Regions from separate parts of the Streptomyces sp. NPDC005281 genome, predicted to be linked through region 1. Evidence: predicted binding sites of a transcription regulator. Region 1 holds the regulator's gene; the other holds the start of a gene.
What was found. Region 1 encodes HrcA, which represses chaperone genes, less so after heat shock. Its sites were predicted from a motif close to TTNGCACTCNGNNNNNCNGAGTGCNAA; they were not measured.

Region 1 (11,932 bases):
ACGCCTTGCGCAGCTCCTCGGTGTCCGCGTACGGCAGTGTGACGCCGTTGCGCGCGGCGAGCGCGAAGGCCAGCTCGGGTTCGAGGGTGCCTTCGATGTGCAGGTGCAGTTCAGCCTTGGGGATGGACATCGAAGCATCGTACGGTTCATCCCCCGACGTACCGAAAACAGCACCTTCCCGGCACACGAACACCCGGCACGCCCACTCGGCACGCCGGTCCTTCCGGCACACGGACACCCGGCACGCCCGCCCACCCGGCACGCGAACCCCGGCCCGCCCGCCCTCTCGGCACCCCGGCACGCCCACCCTCCCGGCACACGAACACCCGGCCCCGGCGTCACGGAACCGGAGCCGGCCCCGGGCCGTGACCTCGGGGCCGTCGTGTCCTCAGTGCCGCTTCGGCACCGGCACCCGCACCAGGTCGTGCGCCACCGTCAGGTCCCCGTCGAAGCCCGCCGCGCGGGCCTCGCGCTCGAACTCCCCGGGGTCGGGGTAGCGCTGGCTGAAGTGGGTGAGCACGAGGTGCCGTACGCCCGCCTCCCTGGCCACCCGGCCTGCCTGGCCGGCCGTCAGATGGCCGTGGTCGGCGGCGAGCTGATGGTCGCCGTCGAGGAAGGTCGACTCGATGACCAGCAGGTCGCAGCCCTCGGCGAGCGCGTCCACTCCCTCGCACAGCCGGGTGTCCATGACGAACGCGAACTTCTGTCCCGGCCGCACCTCGCTGACGTCGTCCAGCGTGACACCCCGCAGCGAGCCCTCCCGTTGCAGCACCCCGACGTCGGGCCCCTTGATCCCGTGCTCGGCGAGCCGCTCCACCAGCATGCGCCGGCCGTCCGGTTCGACCAGCCGGTACCCGAAGGACTCGACGGGGTGGGAGAGCCTGCGGGCCTCGAGCGTGTACGCGGGGGTCGTCGCGAGGACGCCGTCGTCCTCGACCGGCGCCTCGGTCAGCCGCGCGGTCTCGCGGTAGGCGGTGGCGTACCGCAGCCGCTCGAAGAAGTGCGCTCCGGAGAGCGGGTAGTGCGCGGTCACCTCGTGCGGTACGCGGTCGAGGTTGATGCGCTGGATCACCCCGCCGAGTCCGAGCGCGTGGTCACCGTGGAAATGGGTGACGCAGATACGGTTCAGGTCGTGCGCGGCGACCCCGGCACGCAGCATCTGGCGCTGGGTGCCCTCGCCGGGGTCGAAGAGGAGACCCTCGCCGTCCCAGCGCAGCAGATAGCCGTTGTGGTTGCGGTGCCGGGTCGGGACCTGGCTGGCGGTGCCGAGGACCACCAGTTCACGTGCGGACAAGGCCGGTTATCCCGGCGGCCACTGCATGCCGCGGCCGCCCAGGAGGTGGGCGTGCGCGTGGAAGACGGTCTGGCCGGCACCGCTGCCCGTGTTGAACACGATGCGGTAGCTCTCCAGCTTCTCCTCGGCCGCGACCTCGCCGGCCTCGCGCAGGACGTCCGCCGCGACGGCGGGTTCGGCGGCGGCCAGGGACGCCGCGTCGGGGTGGTGCACCTTGGGAATGACCAGGATGTGCGTCGGTGCCTGCGGGTTTATGTCGCGGAACGCCACGGTCGTGTCGCTCTCGCGCACCAGCGTCGCCGGGATCTGTCCCGCCACGATCTTGCAGAACAGGCAGTCGTCCTGCGGTTCTTCCCCGCCCGCGTCCCGCCCCGGCTCCTGCGCCATGCGTGTGCCTCCTCACGCCAGCCGATCATTACCTCCGCATGCTAGCGGCCCCGCGCGTCCGACGGCTCGCGGGCGACTCGCGCCGCCGGCCCCCGTACCGGGGCCCCGGTCACAGCGGCGGCAGCGTGGGCGCGGCCTTCGCCGGGTTCTCCTCCAGTGCGGCCAGCGCGATCCTGACCGCCTCGTCGAGCTGGGTGTCACGCCCGGCCGCGTGGTCCTGCGGCGTCTGGACGACCTCGACGTCGGGATCGACGCCGTGGTTCTCGACGTTCCACTCGTAACCCTCCATCCAGAAGGCGTACTTGGGCTGGGTGACGGAGGTGCCGTCGACGAGGCGGTAGCGGCTGTCGATGCCGATGACACCGCCCCAGGTGCGGGTGCCGACCACGGGACCGATGCGCAGCGCCTTGATCGCCGCGTTGACGATGTCGCCGTCGGAGCCGGAGAACTCGTTGGCGACGGCGACGACGGGACCGCGCGGCGCGTCCTCCGGGTAGCTGTAGGGGCGCAGGCCGCGGGGCAGGTCCCAGCCGACGATCCGCCGGGCGAGCTTCTCCACGACGAGCTGGGAGGTGTGGCCGCCGCGGTTCTCGCGGACGTCGACGACCAGGCCCTCGCGGGCCACCTCGACCCGCAGATCGCGGTGGAGCTGCGCCCACCCGGCGCCGACCATGTCCGGCACGTGCAGATAGCCGAGGCGTCCGCCGGAGTGTTCGTGGACGTAGGCGCGCCGGTCGGTCACCCACGCGTGGTAGCGCAGCGGCTCCTCGTCGGCGAGCGGCACGACGACCGCGTGGCGCGGATCGCCGCCGCCCGAGGGCGAGACGGTCAGCTCGACGGGTTTGCCCGCCGTGCCGACGAGCAGGGGCGCCGGCCCGGCCACCGGGTCCACCGGCCGGCCGCCGACCGCGAGGATCGCGTCCCCGGCACGCACGGCGACGCCGGGTGCGGCGAGCGGGGCCCGCGCGTCGGGGTCGGAGGTCTCCGAGGGGAGGATCCGGTCGATGCGCCAACTGCCGTCCTCGTGACGGGAGATGTCCGCGCCGAGGAGCCCCTGTGCCCGGTCTCCGCCGCTCCATCCGCCGCGCGGGGTGACGTACGCGTGCGAGGTGCCGAGTTCGCCCTGCACCTCCCACAGCAGGTCGACGAGGTCGTCGTGGGTGGCGACCCGGTCCAGGACCGGCCGGTACCGGTCGAGCACCGCGTCCCAGTCGACGCCGCCCAGGTCCGGCCGCCAGAAGTTGTCCCGCATCAGGCGGCCGGTCTCGTCGTACATCTGGCGCCACTCGGCGGCTGGGTCGACGCTCTGGCGCACCCGCGACAGGTCGACGGTGATGTTCGTGTCGCTCTCGTCGTCGTTCGAGGCGCGCCGGTCGCTGGGGACGACCTTGAGCTTGCCGTCGGTCCACAGCAGGACCCGCTTGCCGTCGCCGGTGACGGTGAAGTGGTCGGCGTCGGCGGCGAGATGCTCGATGCGCTGCTGGGCGAGGTCGTACCGCTCCAGTTCGTTCTTCGGGTCCGGGTCGTCCGGGGTGGCGCGGGAGGAGCCGAGCACGCCCCGTACGGGGTGGCGCAGCCACAGCAGTCCGTCCTTGGCGGCGCGCAGTGTGGAGTAGCGGGCGGCCTCGACGGGGAACGGCACGATCCGGTCGGCGAGTCCGTCGAGGTCGATACGGGTGCTGGGGGCGCCCTCGCTGTCGGGTGTCTCGTCCTTGTCGGGGGCCTCGAAGGGCCTGCCGTGGCGCTGCGGCCCGAAGGGGGACGGGGTCGTCGCGGCCAGGGTGATCAGATACGGCCGGGAGCCGCCGACGAAGGCCAGGTCGAAGACGTGCTCGTCGTAGACGGGGTCGAAGGCGCGGGCCGACAGGAAGGCGAGGTGCTTGCCGTCGAGGGTGAACGCGGGGGCGTAGTCGCGGAAGCGCAGCGGGGTCGCCTCGGTGACCGACAGGTCGGTGGTGTTGGCGAGCTTGAGCTGGCGCAGCGGGCGGGGTCCGGGGTGGGACCAGGCGAGCCAGGCCGAGTCGGGTGAGAAGACGAGTCCGGTGACCTCCCCGTCCTCGCCGCGGTCGACCTCGCGGACCTCGCCGCTCTCGCGCTCGACGAGCAGCACGCGCCCGTCGTGCGAGGCGACGGCGGCGCGGCTTCCGTCGGGCGCCATGGCGAGGCCGAGGACCCGGCCGAGCACGCCGGCGGCGAGCCGTCGCGGGGTGGCTCCGGGGGCGACTCCGGTGGCGGGGGCGAACTCGAGGGCGTCGTCACCCTCCGCGTCGGTCACCCACACCACGTGCTCCTCGCCCTCGGCGCGGAAGGTTCGGGGCAGCCGGGCGCGGACGCCCTGTTCGGCGGCGAGGGCGCGGGTGGGGCCGGAGCGGTGGGTGACCCAGTGGACGGCACCGCGTACGGAGATCGCGCTGCCGCGTCCGGTGTGGTCGGGCGCGGCGGCGGAGAACCAGCGCGAGGCGCTCACGGGGTACGGCTGCCGGTCGACGCGCTGGCCGCCGAGCCGGATGCCGAGGCGGCGCGGCTCGGTGCCGTCGAGGTCGTCGAGGAGCCACAGTTCACCGGCGGACGTGTACATCACCCGGGCGCCGTCGGTGGCCGCGTGACGGGCGTAGAAGCCTCCCCCGCTCTCGGCTTCGCTCGAGCGCGAGGTGCCCCCAAGGGGGGTGTGGCGGCGCAGGTCGGATCCGTCGGCGAGGGAGGAGTACAGGGCGCCGACGCCCTCGTGGTCCGACAGGAAGGCGATCCGCTCTCCCACCCAGAAGGGGTATTCGAGGTTGCCGTCGACGTCCTCGTGCAGCCGGACGAACTCGCCGTCGCCGTCCCGGTCGATCCACAGCTTGCCGGCCGTGCCGCCCCGGTAGCGCTTCCACCAGGCGGCCTCGCGCCCCATCGGGGCGGACAGCAGGACGACGCCGTGCTCTCCGTGGGCGACGTCTCCGACGGGCCCGTACGGCAGGGTCGTCGCGGGGCCGCCGTCGAGCGGGACGGCCCGGGCCCAGGTGCGGCGCAGGCTGGCCTGGCCCTGGGTGCTGAGGGCGAGCACCTGTCCGTCGGGAGTCCAGCCGCGCACCTGGGTCTTCGCGCTGCCCCAGTACGTCAACCGTTGCGCGGGCCCGCCGTCCAGGGAGGCGGCGTGGACCTCGGGGGCTCCGTCCCGCGTCGACGTCCAGGCGACGGTCGTTCCGTCCGGGGAGATGCGTGGATGGCTGACCGGTACGTTGTCGGCGCTGACCCGCCAGGCCCGGCCGCCGCCGTCGAGCGGCGCGGCCCAGATGTCGTCCTCGGCGGTGAAGACGGCCAACTCGCCGTGCAGATGCGGAAACCGGATGTACGCGGAGGCTGCGGACTCAGTCACCCGGTCACCCTATGCAGCGCGCGTGTGGCCCGACAGGGGTTCGGATCACTTGATCCCTGTACGGTCCGGCAGGTCACTTGCCCTGCGAGGGCCAGCAGGTGGGGTCGCCCTTGCACCACATCGTCCTCGTCACGGTGACGGTGACGGTGGGGGCGGGCTGTCCGTTCGTGGGGTGGTAGGTGACCGGCGGGGTGGGTCCCGTGGCGCAGTCGCCCAGGCCCTTCACGTGGAAGATCTGCCTGCCGCCGACGGTGGCGCGCAGATCTCCGCGTACGCAGGCGCCGTTGACGGCCCGGGTGACCTTGCCCTTGACGACGATGGCCCGGCCGTCGCCGGTCTGGCCCCGGCAGTCGACGGTCGCCACGCTGTTCTCGGCCGGCGAGGACGCCTTTCCCGGCGCGGAGGCCTTGGCCGCGTCGCCCAGGCGGGCGGTGCAGGTGAGCCAGCGCACGTCCACGTGCTGCCGTTTCAGTTCCCTGGTCGCCGTCTGGTCGGTCGTGTAGGCCACGGTCGCGGTGCTGAGCCCGTCCAGGGGCCGGCATCCGGTCACCGCGAACACTCCGGCCACGCCCAGTCCGACGGCCATCAGCGCCCGCCCGCGCCTCGTACGGCGCCTGAAATACCTCAAAGCCCCCATGGACGGCAGCGTCCCACCGCACGGCGGCGCGCGGTAGACCGCATGCGGCCATCGGGGGCACAACCACCCGAAGGAGTTGTCCGGCAGCACCGGGAGATGACGAAGGTGACGATCTCCCGGGGCCGGACCGGTTCCTGACTGTCCGTCAGCCGAGCATCAGCAGCCACTCCTGGAGCTCCACCAGGTTGCCCTCGGGGTCCTTGAGGTGGGCGACCCGCATGCGGTCCGTCATGGGTGCCGGGCCGTGCAGCAGGGTCCCGCCGCGTGCGACGACCTGCTCGCAGTGGACGTCGAGGTCGTCGACCCGCAGCACCACCAGCGACCGGTGTCCGGCCACTTCGTCACCGAGCTCTCCCAGGATCTCGGCCATCATGGCGCGGTCCTGGAGAGCGATGCCCGCCGATCCCACGACGGGACTGAACTTCTCGTACGGTCCCTCGGTCGCCCCCGACTGGGGCTTGAGGCCGAGGACTTCGGAGTAGAAGCGGTAGCAGGCGGCGAAGTCGGAGACGAGCAGTCGTACCTGAGCGAGTTCCATGGATTCCCCGGTGGAGTTGCGGTCGGTGCGGCCGGTCCTGCGCGCGGTGGGTCAGGACCAGCGGCCGGTGCGGGCCAGCAGCAGTGCGGTGGCCACGGTGCCGGCCGTCGAGGTGCGCAGCACCGTCCGCCCCAGGTGGAAGGTCCTCGCGCCGGCCTCGGTGAAGAGCGCGACCTCTTCGGCGGAGATCCCGCCCTCGGGGCCGACCACCAGGACGATCTCGCCGGAGGCGGGCAGCGCGGCGGTCGCGAAGGGCTCGGTTTCCAGCGCAGTGTCCTCGTGGAGCACGGCGGCGAACTCGGCTTTGGCGAGAAGTGCGGCAACCTGCCTGGTCGTCATCGCGTCCGCGACCTCCGGGAAGCGCGCCCGGCGGGACTGCTTGCCGGCCTCCCGGGCGGTGGCCCGCCACTTGGTGAGCGCCTTCAGGCCCCGCTCGCCCTTCCACTGCGTGATGCAGCGGGAGGCGGCCCAGGGGACGATGGCGTCGACGCCGGTCTCGGTCATGGTCTCGACGGCCAGCTCGCCCCGGTCGCCCTTGGGCAGGGCCTGGACGACCGTGATGCGCGGCTCCTCGGCCGGCTCCTCGGTGACCGCGCCCATCCGTACGATCAGCCGGTCCTTGCCCTCGGTGCCGAGGACCACGCAGTCCGCCCGGCGCCCTTCTCCGTCGGTGAGGACGACGTCCTCACCGCTGTGCAGCCGTTTCACGGAGACGGCGTGCCGTCCCTCGGGTCCGTCGAGGACATGGCGACCCTCGCCGTCCGTGTCGAAGTGCTCGACCAGGAACACCGGTGCCGTCATCGGGCCGCACCCTCTTCCGGGGTCTCGGCGGCGGCCGACAACGCTGTCCCGGCGGCCGCGATCTCTGCGTTCAGTACCTCCACCAGCTGCCCGGCGGGCAGGTCACGCGCCATGCGGTGACCCTGCCCCGCCCACAGTGCCATGCCCTGCGCGTCGCCCGCCTTGGCGGCCGCCTTGCGCAGCGGCAGGGTGAGGTGGTGGATCTCGGGGTAGGCGGCGGGGGCGTACGGGCCGTGCTCGCGCATGAAGCGGTTGGCCAGCGCGCGCGCCGGACGTCCGGAGAAGGCGCGGGTGAGCTCGGTGCGTACGTAGAGGGGGTCGGTCAGCGCCTGCTTGTGCACGGTGCCTGCGCCGGACTCGGGGGTCGCGAGGAAGGCCGTGCCGAGCTGGGCCGCGTTCGCGCCTGCGGCGAGGACCGCGGCGATCTGGCTGCCGCGCATGATGCCGCCGGCCGCGACGACCGGGATGTCCACCGTCCCGCGGACCTGTGCGACCAGGGTGAGCAGGCCGACGCCCGTGCCGTCCGTCTCCGGGTTGTCCCGGTGGGTGCCCTGGTGTCCCCCGGCCTCGATGCCCTGGACGACGACCGCGTCGGCTCCGGCCCGCTGGACGCCGAGTGCTTCCTCGGCGGTGGTGGCGGTGACCAGGGTGAAGGTGCCGGCGCGGCGCAGCGCCTCCAGCACCTCGGGCTTCGGCACGCCGAAGTGGAAGGAGACGGCGGCCACCGGGTTGTCGAGGAGGACGGCGAGTTTGGCGTCGTAGCCGTCGTCGCGTCCGCTGTCCGGATCACCGAGCTCGGTCTCGTACCAGGCGGCCTCACCGGCGAGCTGGTTGGCGTACACCTCGACCGAGGCGGCATCCGCGTGCTCGGGCTGCGGGAGGAACAGGTTGACGCCGAAGGGACGACCGGTCAGCCCGCGCAGCTGCTTGATCTCCTGGTACATGCCGTCGGCCGTCTTGTACCCGGCGGCGAGGAAGCCGAGCCCGCCGGCCTCGGAAACGGCGGCCGCGAGCTGCGGGACGGAGACTCCGCCCGCCATGGGGGCCTGCACGATCGGGTGAGGGAAGAGATCGGTCAGCGCGGAGGACATGACGGCATGTTGTCACGTCCCCCGGACAAGTCCGAATCCGGTCGTCCGCCCGGATCCGGCCCTCGAAGCAAAAGGGCACGGGGTGGTCTCCACCCCGTGCCCCGCCTGGATCAACGGCCGTTGAAGGCGTCCTTCAGCCGGGAGAAGAGCCCCTGCTGACCGGGCTGGAACTGACCGGTGGGCCGCTCCTCCCCGCGCAGCAGGGCGAGCTCGCGCAGCACCCGCTCCATCTCCGGGTCGAGCTTGGTCGGCGTGGTGACCTCGACGTGCACGATGAGGTCGCCGCGGCCGCCGCCGCGCAGGTGGGTGATGCCACGGCCGTGCAGCGGGATCGACTGGCCGGACTGCGTGCCCGGACGGATGTCGACCTCCTCCATGCCGTCGAGGGTCTCCAGCGGCACCTTGGTGCCGAGGGCCGCCGCGGTCATCGGGAGGGTGACCGTGCAGTGCAGGTCGTCGCCGCGCCGCTGGAAGGTCGAGTGCGGCAGCTCGTGGATCTCGACGTACAGGTCTCCGGCGGGGCCGCCGCCGGGGCCGACCTCGCCCTCGCCCGCGAGCTGGATCCGGGTGCCGTTGTCGACACCGGCCGGGATCTTGACCGTGAGGGTGCGACGGGAGCGGACCCGGCCGTCGCCCGCGCACTCGTGGCACGGGGTCGGGACGACGGTGCCGAAGCCCTGGCACTGCGGACACGGCCGCGAGGTCATGACCTGGCCGAGGAAGGACCGCGTCACCTGGGACACCTCGCCGCGGCCGCGGCACATGTCACAGGTCTGCGCGGAGGTCCCCGGTGCGGCGCCCTCGCCGTTGCAGGTGCCGCAGACGACGGCCGTGTCGACCTGGATGTCCTTCGTGGTGCCGAAGGCCGCCTCGTCGAGCTCGATCTCCAGCCGGATCATGGCGTCCTGGCCGCGGCGGGTGCGCGAGCGCGGTCCGCGCTGCGACGCCGTGCCGAAGAAGGCGTCCATGATGTCGGAGAAGTTCCCGAAGCCGCCCGCGCCGAAGCCGCCGGCCGCGCCGCCCTGCTGGGACAGCGGGTCACCGCCGAGGTCGTAGACCTGCTTCTTCTGCGGGTCCGACAACACCTCGTAGGCGGCGTTGATCTCCTTGAAGCGCTCCTGCGTCTTCGGATCGGGATTGACGTCCGGGTGCAGCTCGCGAGCGAGCCTCCGGAACGCCTTCTTGATCTCGTCCTGGGACGCGTCGCGGCGCACGCCGAGCACGGCGTAGTAGTCCGTGGCCACCTATGACTCCGCCAGGATCTGTCCGACGTACCGTGCCACCGCTCGTACCGCTCCCATCGTTCCCGGGTAATCCATGCGGGTCGGGCCGACCACGCCGAGTTTGGCTACTGCCTCGCCGCCCGAACCGTAGCCGACGGAGACCACGGACGTGGAGTTGAGTCCCTCATACGCGTTCTCGTGCCCGATTCGCACGGTCATGCTCGAATCTCCGGCCTCTCCAAGCAACTTGAGGAGCACGACCTGCTCCTCCAACGCCTCGAGCACCGGCCGGATGGTGAGAGGGAAGTCATGTCCGAATCGCGTCAGATTGGCGGTGCCGCCGATCATCAGCCGCTCCTCGGTCTCCTCGACGAGTGTCTCCAGCAGTGTGGAGAGCACCGTCGAGACCGTACCCCGGTCCTCCGCCTCGAAGGCTTCGGGGAGGTCCTGGACGAGCGGCGGGACGTCCGCGAAGGGGCGTCCCGCGACCCGGCTGTTGAGCCGGGCGCGCAGGTCCGCGAGCGACGTCTCACCGAACGGCGCAGGGCAGTTGATCATGCGCTGTTCGACCCGGCCGGTGTCCGTGATCAGCACGAGCATCACCCGCGCGGGGGCGAGTGAGAGCAGCTCCACATGACGCACGGTCGAGCGGGTCAGCGAGGGGTACTGCACGACGGCGACCTGCCGGGTGAGCTGCGCGAGCAGCCGCACGGTCCGTCCGACGACGTCGTCCAGGTCGACCGCGCCGTCCAGGAAGTTCTGGATGGCGCGGCGCTCGGGCGCGGTCATCGGCTTGACGCCGGCGAGCTTGTCGACGAAGAGGCGGTAGCCCTTGTCCGTGGGGATGCGCCCGGCGCTGGTGTGCGGCTGGGCGATGTACCCCTCGTCCTCCAGGACCGCCATGTCGTTGCGGACGGTCGCGGGCGAGACGCCGAGACGGTGCCGCTCGGTGAGCGCCTTGGAGCCGACCGGCTCCTCGGTGCCCACGTAGTCCTGGACGATGGCGCGCAGCACCTCGAGCCTGCGTTCACTGAGCATCGCGCACCTCCAGAAGTCGACTCGATGGTCTTCGTGGCCTTCGTGGCCTTCGTGGCATTCGCCTGGCACTCAGCGCACGCGAGTGCCAGCGTTCCCCGGCCCAGTGTACGGCGGTGAGGCACGACCCGGGCAAGGGCGGGCCTGCGATGTCGTACACGGCACCCGATCACCGTTAGCGTCGCCGCATGAGGCTGACTTGGGAAGAGCTGGGGTGGGAAAGGGTGGCGCCCGGTGTCGGGCGACGGCGGCTTCCGGACTGGGACTGCACGGCCGGGCTCGTCGTCGGTGAGGCGGCGGCACTGATGATCGACGCCGGGTCGAGCCTCGCGGAGGGCGCCCGGCTGCGCGCCGAGGCGCAGGCGCTCGCCGGCCGGCGTGTGACCCTTCTCGCTCTCACACACCCTCATTTCGACCATGTCTTCGGCGCCGCGGTGTTCGCGGGCGCGGAGACTCTCGTCGCGGACGGCTCGTCCGAGGTGTACGGGAACGGCCGCGACGAGCTGTGCGCGGACGCGGTGCGCAACGGGCTGGATCCGGGGGCGGCGGCGGAGGCGGCCGACGCCCTCGTGCGCCCGCGGCGGTTCGTCCGGGACACGTGGGACCTGGAACTCGGCGGCGGGGTCCGGGTCCGGCTGGTGCGGACGGGCGAGGGCCACACCGCCCAGGACCTCGTGGCCGTCGTGCCGGGCGACCCGGCGGTGGTGTTCTGCGGCGACCTGGTCGAGGAGTCGGGCGAGCCGCAGGCGGGCCCCGACGCCGTGCCCTCGCGCTGGCCGGCCGCTCTGGACCGGCTGCTGGAACTGGGCGGCGAGGACGCGCTGTACGTCCCCGGGCACGGGGCGGTCGTGGACGCCGCGTTCGTACGTGCCCAACGGGACGCCCTGGCCACACGCTTCGGCGTGCCGGGCTCCGGGGCGGGTGGTTCCGGGGACTCGGCAGTCTCTGGAGCGGGGAGTTCCGGGGGCTCGGCGGGGTCAGGGGCGGCCGGTTCGGGAAGCTCGGCAGGGTCCGGGGCGGCCGGTTCCGGAGGGGCGGCCGGTTCCGACGTGGCCGGATCCGGATGCTCGGCAGGGTCCGGAGTGGCCGGATCCGGAGGCTCGGCCGGTTCCGGGGTGGCCGGTTCCGGCGTGTCGTGGTGAGGGGCGCCGGGATTCTCCTATCGTCATCCGAATGCGCCAGTACCCTCCGGACCTGACCCCGCCGTGGAAGAAGCCCCGGTCCGTTCCCGAGGTCCCGGCGGACCCCGGTCTGGTCGTCGAGGAGCCCGGCACCGGCTTCTGCGGCGCGGTGATCCGCTGCGAGGCGGGCACGGTGACCCTGGAGGACCGCTTCGGCAAGCACCGGGTGTTCCCGCTGGAGCCGCTCGGTTTCCTCCTGGAGGGCAGGGTGGTGACGCTCGTACGCCCGGCGCCCGCGGCTCCCGTACGCCCCAGCCGTACGGCCTCCGGCTCGGTGGCCGTGCCGGGCGCGCGCGCCCGGGTCGCGCGGGCGGGACGCATCTACGTCGAGGGCCGCCACGACGCCGAACTGGTCGAGCGGGTCTGGGGCGACGACCTGCGCGTCGA
Region 2 (11,932 bases), on a different contig from region 1:
CTGCCGTGGGCAACGCCGTGCTCCTCGTTCCTCCGTCGACGCTGCCCGAACACGCTCGACCCCGTGACGCCGAGCTCGTACTCACCAGCAGCTCGGAACCGGGCCAGGTCCGCGAGGTCCTCGACGGCATCGGGGCGATCGCCCCGATCGCCGAGGTGGAGCTGGTCGGACTGAACGTCCAAGGGCTCGAACAGATATCCGTCGTCGAAACCCTGCTGGCCCTCGGCATGATCATGGGGCTGGTCATCGGCGTGGCCGCGTTCCTGGTGTCCGTGACCGACCGCGCGGTCGAACGCCGTGCACAGGTCACCGCCATCACCCTGATCGGTGCCCGGGCACGGACCCTGCGGGCCGCGCAGTGCCTCCAGGTGGTGCTGCCGCTCGGTCTCGGTCTCGTCCTGGCGGTCGTCACCGGGAAACTCGCCGAATCCAGCTACCTGATCACCGGTGGCGGGGCGATCCGCTGGGACGTCGCCGGCATGCCCCTGCTGTCCGTGGCGGTGGCCGGAGTGGTGGCGGCAGCGGCAGCGGGCTCACTGCCACTGGCCGGCCGCCGGATCGATCCGGAGCTGATCCGCCGCGACTGACCGGTCGGGTTCGACATGGCGAGCGGCGGTGGCGGACACCGAGGCAGGAGAAAGCACCCGCCGCGGAACCGACACCCTTGCAGACAGCACCCGCCGCGAACCCAACACCTGAGAAGGCAGCGCCCTCTCGCGGAGCGAACGGGCAGCGCCCTCTCGCGGAGCGAACGGGCAGCGCCCTCTCGCGGAGCGAACGCCGAAGAGGTCCCCGTTCCGGATGGAACGGGGACCTCTTCACGTCGTCACGCCTCGGTGGGCGTGGCCGCGCTGATGACGTCGGGTGTCGGACGTCAGTGGGAGTGGCCGTGGCCGCCGTGACCGGCGTCGCCCTCGTCCTCGGCCGGCTTCTCGACGACCAGGGTCTCGGTCGTGAGGAGCAGGGAGGCGATGGAGGCGGCGTTCTCCAGGGCGGAGCGGGTGACCTTGACCGGGTCGATGACGCCGGCCTTGACCAGGTCGCCGTACTCGCCGGTGGCGGCGTTGAAGCCCTGGCCCTTGTCGAGCTCGGCGACCTTGGAGGTGATGACGTAACCCTCCAGGCCGGAGTTCTCGGCGATCCAGCGCAGCGGCTCGACGGCGGCCTTGCGGACGACCGCGACACCCGTGGCCTCGTCGCCGGTCTTGCCGAGGTTGCCCTCGAGGACCTTCACGGCGTGGACGAGCGCGGAGCCACCACCGGAGACGATGCCCTCCTCGACCGCGGCGCGGGTCGCGGAGATGGCGTCCTCCAGACGGTGCTTCTTCTCCTTGAGCTCCACCTCGGTGGCGGCGCCGACCTTGATCACGCACACGCCGCCGGCCAGCTTCGCGAGTCGCTCCTGGAGCTTCTCGCGGTCCCAGTCGGAGTCGGTGTTCTCGATCTCGGCCTTGATCTGGTTGACGCGGCCGACGACCTCGTCGGAGCTGCCGGCACCGTCGACGATGACGGTGTCGTCCTTGGTGATCGTCACGCGGCGGGCGCTGCCGAGCACGTCCAGGCCGATCTGGTCGAGCTTGAGGCCGACCTCCTCGGCGATGACCTGACCACCGGTGAGGGTGGCGATGTCGCCGAGCATGGCCTTGCGGCGGTCACCGAAGCCGGGAGCCTTCACGGCGACGGCGTTGAACGTGCCGCGGATCTTGTTCACGACCAGGGTCGACAGGGCCTCGCCCTCGACGTCCTCGGCGATGATCAGCAGCGGCTTGGAGGCGTTCGACTGGATGACCTTCTCCAGCAGCGGCAGCAGGTCCTGGATGGAGCTGATCTTGCCCTGGTGGATGAGGATGTACGGGTCGTCGAGGACGGCCTCCATACGCTCCTGGTCGGACACCATGTACGGGGACAGGTAGCCCTTGTCGAAGGCCATGCCCTCGGTGAAGTCCAGCTCCAGACCGAAGGTGTTGGACTCCTCGACGGTGATGACACCGTCCTTGCCGACCTTGTCCATCGCCTCGGCGATGAGCTCGCCGACCTGGCTGTCCTGCGCGGAGAGCCCGGCCACGGCGGCGATGTCGGACTTGTCCTCGATCGGGCGGGCCGTCGCGAGGAGCTCCTCGGAAACGGCCTTGACCGCGGCGTCGATGCCCTTCTTCAGGAGGGCGGGCGACGCGCCGGCGGCGACGTTGCGCAGGCCCTCGCGGACGAGCGCCTGGGCGAGCACGGTGGCGGTGGTCGTACCGTCACCCGCGATGTCGTTGGTCTTGGTCGCCACCTCCTTCACCAGCTGCGCGCCGAGGTTCTCGAACGGGTCGTCGAGCTCGACCTCACGGGCGATGGTCACGCCGTCGTTGGTGATGGTGGGGGCGCCGAACTTCTTGTCGATGACGACGTTGCGGCCCTTGGGGCCGATCGTCACCTTCACCGTGTCGGCAAGCTTGTTGACGCCGCGCTCGAGGGCGCGACGGGCGTCCTCGTCGAACTTCAGGATCTTCGCCATGGGAGCGGTTCAGCCCTCTCGGAAAACTTGGGAGAAACGAACGGCGCCCCCAGCGCCCGGTTTCATCAAAGGTAGCGGGGGCCAGGGGCGCAGTTCACTGCAATGCTTGGTGCGGGGTTGTCCGGGGAATGACCCCGAACGCCCTTACCGGGTGTATTACTTCTCGATGATCGCGAGTACGTCGCGAGCCGAGAGGACGAGGTATTCCTCGCCGTTGTACTTCACTTCGGTGCCGCCGTACTTGCTGTACAGCACGACGTCGCCGACGGTGACGTCGAGCGGAAGACGGTTACCGTCCTCGAAGCGACCCGGACCCACGGCAAGGACGACGCCCTCCTGGGGCTTCTCCTTGGCGGTGTCCGGGATGACCAGGCCAGAGGCCGTGGTCTGCTCAGCGTCGAGCGGCTGGACCACAATGCGGTCCTCGAGCGGCTTGATGGCAACCTTGGAGCTGGTGGTCGTCACGATCCGACCTCCCCCTTCGGAGATCTCACGGGGTTAACTGTCTGAGGTGGCGACCAGGTCGATCCGTCGTCGCGGGTGCCGGACCTACCCTGTCGCTATTGGCACTCTCCAGGGGGGAGTGCCAGACCTGAGACTATGACTGCGATTAGCACTCGGTCAAGCGGAGTGCCAAAGGCGTCGGCGTGGCGCGGGCCGGAAGAGGCCGGACCGCGCCGAATGGGCGCCTCCCGGAGACCGGTTCCCCGGCAGGTGCGCCCGGCCGCGGTCCGCCGCGCGACAGCCCCCGGGGACCGGTGTCCGCCCGGGGTGCTCCTGTCCGCCCGGGGCGCTCCTAGAGGTAGTTCTCCAGCCGCGCCGGTGTGAAGCCCTCCCGCTGGATCCGCCTGAGCAGCCGGAGCGTGGCGTCCGTGAGATCGGGTTCGCCGGGGCCGGAGAGGATGTCGCCGGGGCGGAGCCGGTGCGCGTCTGCCGTCCTGCCGAGGACGATCGCCGCGACCCCGCAGTCGGCGGCGGCGCGCAGGGTGGTGTCGTCGTATCTGCCGTACGGGGGCCGCAGCAGCCGGGGCCGGACGCCGAAGCGGCGGGTGAGCTTGTCCTGTTGTCCGCAGATCTCGGCGCGCTGGCCGGCGTAGGGCAGACCGCTCAGGACGACGTGGTCGAGGGTGTGGTTCTGGACGCCGGCGCCGACCGCGCGCAGCCGGGCGAAGTGACCGTACCCGGGCCCGGCGACCCGGTCCGTGAGGAACACGCTGACCGGCAGGCGCAGTTCGCGGACCATGTCGGCGAACCGCGGATCGCGCTCGACTCCGTCGTCGTACGTCAGGAAGACCACCTTGTCGCGGGTGCGCACCTGGTTCACGACGGGTGGCAGTCCGGTGTCCGCGGTGCGCGCGGTGGTCCGGACGGACACCTTGGGCGCCGGGGCGAGCGGGGTGGCCAGTCCCCAGCGGCGGTACGCCGACTCCGTCGGGTGGACGCGCTGGGCCGCCTTCTTGCCCAGCCGCTCGATGGGGTCGACGGACTGCGCGCAGCCGCTGAGCAGCGCCGCCACGAGCAGCCCGGCGACCGGCACCCGCACCCTCACAGGTAGTCCTCCAGGCGCGCGACCGCGTACCCCTTGGCCGTGACCGTCCTCAGGAAGCGGCGGACCATGTCGGGCATGGTGCCGTTCCACTCCTTGCGGCCCTGGAAGTGGGTGAGGACGATGTCGCCGGGGTGCAGGTCCTGGTCCTCCTCGCGGTACTCCCAGTGGTCGACGAAGACCTCCTCGTTCCAGATGGGCGCGTATCTGATGCCGCAGGACTTGGCGGCGCGCAGGGTGTCCTGGTCGTAATTGCCGTACGGCGGGCGGAAGACGGCCGGGCGTCTGCCGAACTCCTTCTCCATCACGTCCTGCATGCCGCAGATCTCGTGCTTCTGCCGCTCGTAGGAGAGTGCGGGCAGATAGGGGTGGTGCAGCGTGTGGTTGTTGAGGGTGATGCCTCGGTCGCGCATCTTCCGGAAGTACCCGTAGTCGTCCTTGACGAGGAAGTCGCTGAGGAAGGCGGTGTACGGGATCTTCAGGTCGCTCATCATCCGCAGGAAGGCGGGGTCCTTCTCGGAGCCGTCGTCGACGGTGAGGAAGACGACCTTGTCCTTGGTGGGGACGGTCGTGAAGACCGGCGGCAGCCCCAGTTCCTTCTGATCGTCGACCTCGAACCCCTTGCGGGCCCTGATGACCGGCTTCCTGGCGGGTGGCACGGGGGGCGTCAGGGGCACCTCGCGCAGCCCCCAGCGCCTGGCGACCGCGGCGCGCCTGGCCTGGGCCAGCCGGAGCCGGGCGGCGTACGCGGCCAGGGCGCGGGCGGGGTCCGCGTGGAGCCCGGCCTGCGGGGCGTGGGCCGGTTTCGCGCCGCCGGCTCCCGGGGCGTGGGCCGGTCGGGCGCCGCCCGCTCCCGGGGTGGAGCCGGTCCCGGCGCAGCCGGAGGCGAGCACGGCGAGGGCGAGCACGCCGACTCCCCAGCGCGCACCGGCCCCGTTTGCACCGGTTTTATCATTTTGTCGTACGGGTCGCATGGGGCCGGATCCTCCCAGGTCACCGCCCTCGCGCGGACCCGACACCGCCGCCGGAAGCGCACCGTCCACCGACTGGCCCACAATGGCCGGGTGAACGACGTCTCTTTCGCCCCCCTCCTCACCGCCGAGGGCCGCGCCCTGCTCGACGAGGTCCGTGCCACCGAACCGGCACAGGAACTGGCCGTCGCCACCCGGCTGCGCCGCGAGCACCCCGCCGAGCTGGTCTCGGCGGCCCTCGGACAGGCGCGGCTGCGGCAGCGGGCGGTGGCGAAGTTCGGCGCCGAGGACGCCGGACGGATGTTCTTCACCCCCAACGGGGTCGAGCAGTCCACCCGCACGAGCGTGGCGGCCCACCGCGCCGAGCGGCTGCGCGCGCTGGGGGTCCGCTCCGTCGCCGACCTGTGCTGCGGCATCGGCGGCGACGCCGTCGCGCTGGCCCGCGCCGGGATCCGCGTCCTGGCCGTCGACCGGGACCCGCTGACGGCCGCCGCCGCCCGCGCGAACGCCGACGCGCTGGGACTCACGGATCTGATCGAGGTGCGCGAGACGGATGTGACGCAGGTCGACACCACGTCGTACGACGCGGTCTTCGTGGACCCGGGGCGCCGGGGCGGCCGGGGCCGGATCTTCGACCCGGAGGCGTACTCGCCGCCGCTGTCCTGGGCCGTCGGGGCGGCCCTGCGGGCTCCGGTCGCCGCCCTGAAGATCGCCCCCGGCATCCCGCACGAGGCGGTCCCCGCCGAGGCGGAGGCCGAGTGGATCTCGGACGGCGGGGACGTGAAGGAGGCGGTGCTGTGGTTCGGCACCGAGCCCGGCCTGGTGCGCGCCACCCTGCTGCCGGGCCCGCGCGAGCTGCGCGGGCGCGGGCTGCCCGATCCGGCGGTACGAGCGGTCGGGCGCTATCTGTACGAGCCGGACGGTGCCGTCATCCGCGCGCACCTCGTCGCCGAGGTGGCCGAGGACCTGGACGGCGGGCTGGTCGACGAGACGATCGCCTACGTGACCGCGGACGAACTGCGCCCGACGCCGTACGCCACCGCGTACGAGATCACCGATCAACTCCCCTTCAACGTGAAGAAGTTGAAGGCACTGCTGCGGGAGCGGGGAGTCGGGATCCTGACCGTGAAGAAGCGCGGGTCGGCCGTCGAGCCGGAGGAGCTGCGGCGCAAGGCCCTGCCCAAGGCGCACGGTCCCGCGTCCGCGACCGTGTTCCTCACCCGGGTGGCGGGCGCCCCGACCATGCTGGTGGGGGCACCCGCCAAGCCGCCTACTGCTGGTGGCGGGTGCTGAGCGAGGCGAGGTCCGGCCCGGTGACGGGCCGCGGCGCCGTACCCGTCCGCACCGCCGAGGCTCCCGCGGCCGGACCGGCCGGGGAGGACGAACTCGCCATCGGCGCAACGCCGTTGTAGTACGGCGCGTACGTCCACTGGCCGGCGCTCGCGCTGATCGCGGTGCCCGCGGAGGTCAGCGCCGCCGTGGACACCGAGCCGGTGCCGCCGAAGACGGCCAGGCCGTTGATGTTCGCGGAGTCCTTGACCAGGTAGGACTTGGTGTCCGCGGTCAGGGTGGCGACGTCCGTCCACAGCAGCGGGCCGAAGACGTTCATCGCCGCCGCGGCCGAGGTGCCACCGCGCCAGCTGTCGATGGAGGCCAGGGACACGCTGCCCGGGGCGTCCCACCAGAAGCGCGCGAGGGCGACCGCGGTGGCCGCGTTGCCGCTCCCCGTGACCGGGTAGTAGGTGTAAGTCGACGGCCAGTGGGAGAACGACGTGTGCGTGAGCGCGTACTTCGCCGAGGCGCCGACGGGGATCATGTAGGTGTCGCGCGGGTCGAGGCCGTTGAGGTACGACTTCACGGACGAGGTCAGCGTGTTGCCGTCGTTGAGCACGACGACCGCCTTGCCGCTCGTGCCTTCCGCACCCGCGGCCGACGCGGCGGCGAGGGCCGAGTGGTAGTCGGTGCCGGTCGCGAGGAACACGTAGTCCGGCGCGCTGGTGATCGACTTGGCGACGGCGACCGAGGTCGAGTAGCGGGAGGTGCCCGCCAGCCTCCTGGGAACGAAGCCGAGCGAGGTGATCTTGGTCGAGAGGGCGCTGCCGAGGACCGACGTGCCGCCGACGAGGTAGACGCTCGCGCCGGCTTGAGGGTCCGCTTCAGCTCGTTCTGCACGGACGTCGACAGCGAGGTGCCCGAGGTCAGCAGGACCGGCCCGTGCTTCTTGCCCGCGAGGGCGGGGGCGGTCAGCGCGTACGACTGGCTGTCCTTGGGGACCAGCACGGCGGACGAGGCGTTCATCAGCCCCGGCTCGCTCTTGCCCACCGTGTTCCAGGTCCAGCGGGACGCGGCGATGTTGCTGCTGTAGACGTCGGCGCCCCAGACCCGGGCGGCGGTGTTCTTGCGCAGCGGCTGCCAGGCGGGCGAACGGCCGCCGAACGGGAACGGGCTGCCCACGGTCACGGAGTCCGCGGCGACCGTCAGGACCCGCATGGCGTAGCCGTCGGCGACGACCAGCCGGTCGCTCGCGGGCGCCCAGGAGGGGGACGCGTAGTCGCCGCTGTCGTCGGTGAGACGGCGCTCGTCGGTGCCGTCGGTGTTGATCGAGAACACCTGGCCGCGGCCGTCGACGGTGCGGATGAAGGCGACCTTGGTGCCGTCGGGCGAGATGGCGGGCGAGCTGCCCGCGGCGAGCTTGGTCTCCGCCTTGGTGGTGGCGTTGTACAGCACGACCGAGGGCGTGGTCGTGGTGCAGCCGGTGCCGTTGCGCTGGAAGGCCAGCAGCTTGCCGGTCGCGTCGCCGCTCGGCACGAGGTCGCATCCGCCGGTGGCCAGCAGCCGCACCGCGGCGCCGCCGTCGGCCGGGACGGAGTAGAGCTTCTTGGCCGCGGAGAAGACGATGGTGCGGCCGTAGGTCCAGTACGTCGGGTGCGACGGCGAGCGGCCGCTGTACGTCCCGTCGTAGACCTGCGTCCTGCCGGCGCCGGTGACGCCGACGGTGTCCAGTGATCCGGCCGACTCGAGGACCACGCGGCTGCCGTCGGGCGACCACGCGGGCGACTCGTCGTCGGAGCCGTTCGAGACACGCTTCATGTCGTTGCCGTTGACGTCGACCGACATGACGCCGTCGTCGACCACGGCGATCCTGCCGTCGGCCGCCGGCCACCCGGTGGCATCGGCCGACGCCCCCGGTGCCAGGGCTGTCGCGGTGCCGGCGGCCAGGGCCGTCGCCGCGGTGAGCGCCACGAGTCTGTGGCGCGCGAAGATTTTCATGGGTGTACCCCCCACAGGTAGGCGCGATGGGCTGCCGGACCACGTGCAGGGGCCTACGGGATGAACGGAACACGCCATTCCCGTGTACGGCAGCGGCGCCACTGTAAGCCCTTGCCGATCACCTTGGGAACGGAGTTTGCCGGACGGGATCTCATGCCCCCGCACTCATGAATCCCGCAGCTCACGGGCCCGTGCCTCCAGCAGCCCCCGCTCCCGCCCGTTGCGCGCCAGACCGGCGGCCCGCTCGAACTCCGCGCGTGCCTCCTGCGTACGTCCGAGCCGGGCCAGCAGGTCGCCGTGCACGCTCGGCAGCAAGTGGTAGCCGCGCAGGGCCGGTTCCGCCGCGAGGGCCTCGACGATCTCCAGGGCGGGGCCCGGGCCCTCGGCCATCGAGACGGCCACGGCACGGTTCAGCTCGACCACGGGGGACGGGGAGCGGGCCGCCAGCAGGCCGTACAGGGCGGTGATCCGGTACCAGTCGGTGTCCTCGTAGGTGTAGGCCCGCGCGTGGCAGGCGGCGATGGCGGCCTGGAGGGCGTACGGCCCCGGGCTGCCGGTGGCGACGGCGTTGGCGCGGCCGAGCGCGGTGAAGCCGCGGCCGATCAGCAGGCGGTTCCAGCGGCGGCGCTGCTGGTCCTTGAGGAGGACAGGTTCGCCGTCGGGCCCGGTGCGGGCGGCCGCCCGGGACTCCTGGAGTTCCAGCAGGGCGGCGAGAGCGTGCACCTCGCTCTCCTTGGGCATCAGCTCGGCGAGCACCCGGGCCAGCCGCAGCGCGTCCTCGCACAGCGCGGGGCGCAGCAGGTCGTCGCCCGCCGTGGCCGCGTACCCCTCGTTGAAGACGAGGTAGATGACCTCCAGCACGGACCCGAGCCGGGCTTCGCGCTCGGGTCCGTACGGGACCTCGAAGGCGACCCCCTTCGCCGCCAGCGTCCGCTTGGCCCGCACGATGCGCTGGGCGACCGTCGCCTCGGGGACGAGGAAGGCGCGGGCGATCTCGGACGCCGTCAGGCCGCCGAGAAGCCGCAGCGTGAGCGCGATCCGGGCCTCGGCGGACAGGACGGGATGGCAGGCGGTGAAGACCAGCCGGAGCAGGTCGTCGTCGATGTCGTCCGGGTCGGAGGGTTCGTCGACGTGATGCGGCGCGGACAGCGAGAGGTCCCGCCCGACCTCCTCCAGCTTGCGCGCGTAGCGCTCCTTGCGGCGTACGAGGTCGATCGCCCGGTGCTTGGCCGTGGCCGTCAGCCAGGCGCCCGGGTTGTCCGGCACGCCGTCGCGCGGCCACTGCTCCAGCGCCGCGACCAGGGCGTCCTGTGCGAGTTCCTCGGCGATACCGACGTCGCGGACGATCCGGGCCACGCCCGCGATGATGCGCGGGGACTCGATACGGAAGATGGTCTCGAGGGCGGTGTCGACACCGCCGGCGGGGGCTGGGCCCGTGAGGGCCGGGGTGGGCTGCTGTTCCACAGTTCACCATCAGACACCCGCGGCGGCGTCAGACCAAGGAGACCGCTCGGACCAGGGAGACCGCTCAGGCCCGGGAGACCGCTCGGACCAGGGAGCCGCTCAGGCCCGGGAGACCGCCCAGGCCAAGGAGATCCCTCAGCCCTCGGCGATCTGCCGCACCTCGCAGGTGACCGTCCAGTGCTCCTCGTGCACCTTCAGGAACCGCTTGGTCCACTCCACGGCCTCGGCCATGTCCTTGCACTGCATGATCGCGTAGCCGCCGACGACCTCCTTGGACTCGGTGAAGGGCCCGTCGGTGACGGACAGCTCCCCGCCCGAGTAGTGGACGCGCTTGCCCTGCGCGCTGGGCGTCAGGCCCTCGGTCTGGAGCATGACGCCGGCCTTGGTGATCTCCTCGATGAGCTCGCCCATCCGCTGCATCAGTTCGGGGCTGGGGCCCTCGGCGGGCGCGGTGCGCTCGTCGATCTGGACGAGAGAGAGGTAGCGGGGCATGGTGACTCCTCGTATGTCTTGACTGCCGGAGACGGGCTTCGTTCCCGCCTCTCACCCATGCGTCGATCGGGAGACGCCCGTTTCGACACGCTCCCCGGATTTCTTCGAAGTTTCTTCCACGGGAGCCGTTTCCGCAGGTCAGGTGGTCAGGCCGGGTGAATCGGTCGGCGAAGTCCTTGAGCTCCACGGTCTCTGGGATGGGACCGACGGGGCCGACGGTTCGCCGGCCGTACCGTCCGGGCCGGTCCCGGTCCGCAGGGCGGTGCGCAGGCGTTCGGCGTGGGCGCGTACCTCGTAGGCCGCGAGGGCGGGGCGTCCGCCACGGCACCCCTCGCACAGCCCGCCCCGCAGGGCGCGGCCGTCCCCGCCCGGCTCCCCGCACGCCGTGCACACGAGTTCGTAGCGAGGGGCCGGTGGCTGTGGCTCGGGTTCCGGCGGCAGCTTGGCGAGGAGCCGGGTGCGGACGAAGGCGTACGGGTGTGCCACGCGCTCCGGAAGCCCGGCCGTCGTCGCCTGGACGAGCTGGGCCTCACCCGCGCCCCGCGCGAACCACTCGGCGGCCTCCCCCTCCAGGGCCGCGCACTCCCCCGCCGACAGCGTCAGCCGGGCGTCGATCCGGCCGAGCCTGGCCAGCACGCCGTAGGCCGTCGAACGGGCCGCCGCCGCGACGGGCCGCTCGGTCACCGGCGTCTCCCCTGCGAGCAGGGCGTTCCACCAGGCGTCGTCGCGGGCGGTGCGTGAGAAGAAGGTGTGCCAGACCCAGCGGGGGCAGCCGTCGACGGTGACGGGGCGGCGCACCCGGCGCAGATGCCCCGCCGCGGAAAGGTGGTTCAGGGCGGTGGACAGGGCGCACTGGCCGTACGGGAGGTGCTTGGCCAGGGTCTTGATCGAGAGGTCCGACTCGTCGGCCAGCCGGTCGATGTACGTCGCGATCGATGCCTCGCGCAGGGGCAGGTGATCGAAGTCCCGACCCGTACGAGGGGTTTGGCCGGGCGCCGACCTTTTTCCGTAGCCAGGATTGGCGAGGGGATGGGCGGACGGGCGCGGGGCAGCACTAAGCTGGGCGACAGCCATGGATCGAGCCTCATTCGGTCTTTGTGGTCAGACCCCCGCGTGGTGTTCCTGCACCCACGGGGGTCGGCGCTTTCGCGGCGCACGCTACACCGCTGCCACGCTCCGCCGCGACCCGATCACGAAAAGTCATATCCCCTGGCCCGGACGGCACTTCGGCCGTCGGCAAGGGAGGGAGGGTGGGTTGAACCTCCCGCCCAATCCATACAAAAGAGGCTCGAATCCCGAGCCCCGAAGCTCAAGTCCCGTGGATCACGGAGACGTTCATTTGAGCGAATGCCAAAGATCGCTCGCCTCCGGCTCGTTCGCGATCACTCTGTTGGGGTCCGAGGGCGCCGCCACCACCGGCATCATCACCGTCCTGACCTCGTCGGAGGAGAGGGACTTCAGGCTCTGGCCGAGCTTCGTCAGTTCGCCGAGCGAGTCGAGCCCCGTGTCCGTCGTCAGGCTGCCGGTCACCGCGTTCGCGACGTCGTAGAGCTTGGCCGGGTCGGAGAGCAGGTCGGCCGAGGAGATCTGCTTCAGCAGGGCCTTCACCAGCTTCTGCTGGAGACCTATGCGGCCCAGGTCGCTGCCGTCGCCTATGCCGTGCCGGGTGCGGGCCAGGGCCAGGGCCTG

Region 2: a site for HrcA is predicted at 3,111-3,137, ahead of groES (co-chaperone GroES). Genes of this name have one in related genera too.

What each region holds. Positions count from the first base shown of each region.
Region 1 is NZ_JBEXGX010000010.1:60,236-72,167, reverse strand. Features, by position in the region: gene ABZV42_RS16090 (adenosine deaminase) at 1-130, opposite strand, end outside; gene ABZV42_RS16085 (ribonuclease Z) at 389-1,294, opposite strand; gene ABZV42_RS16080 (histidine triad nucleotide-binding protein) at 1,301-1,681, opposite strand; gene ABZV42_RS16075 (S41 family peptidase) at 1,791-5,039, opposite strand; gene ABZV42_RS16070 (hypothetical protein) at 5,113-5,676, opposite strand; gene ABZV42_RS16065 (VOC family protein) at 5,822-6,214, opposite strand; gene ABZV42_RS16060 (16S rRNA (uracil(1498)-N(3))-methyltransferase) at 6,266-7,015, opposite strand; gene ABZV42_RS16055 (nitronate monooxygenase) at 7,012-8,106, opposite strand; gene dnaJ (molecular chaperone DnaJ) at 8,217-9,350, opposite strand; gene hrcA (heat-inducible transcriptional repressor HrcA) at 9,351-10,367, opposite strand; partial or broken gene ABZV42_RS16040 (MBL fold metallo-hydrolase) at 10,553-11,269, shown strand; gene ABZV42_RS16035 (DUF3097 domain-containing protein) at 11,538-11,932, shown strand, end outside.
Region 2 is NZ_JBEXGX010000028.1:3,515-15,446, forward strand. Features, by position in the region: gene ABZV42_RS31470 (ABC transporter permease) at 1-587, shown strand, start outside; gene groL (chaperonin GroEL) at 875-2,500, opposite strand; gene groES (co-chaperone GroES) at 2,657-2,965, opposite strand; gene ABZV42_RS31485 (polysaccharide deacetylase family protein) at 3,297-4,049, opposite strand; gene ABZV42_RS31490 (polysaccharide deacetylase family protein) at 4,046-5,020, opposite strand; gene ABZV42_RS31495 (methyltransferase domain-containing protein) at 5,111-6,310, shown strand; gene ABZV42_RS31500 (hypothetical protein) at 6,288-6,908, opposite strand; partial or broken gene ABZV42_RS31505 (cell wall-binding repeat-containing protein) at 6,933-7,835, opposite strand; gene ABZV42_RS31510 (RNA polymerase sigma factor) at 8,453-9,751, opposite strand; gene ABZV42_RS31515 (YciI family protein) at 9,887-10,243, opposite strand; gene ABZV42_RS31520 (hypothetical protein) at 10,382-11,317, opposite strand; gene ABZV42_RS31525 (LCP family protein) at 11,579-11,932, opposite strand, start outside.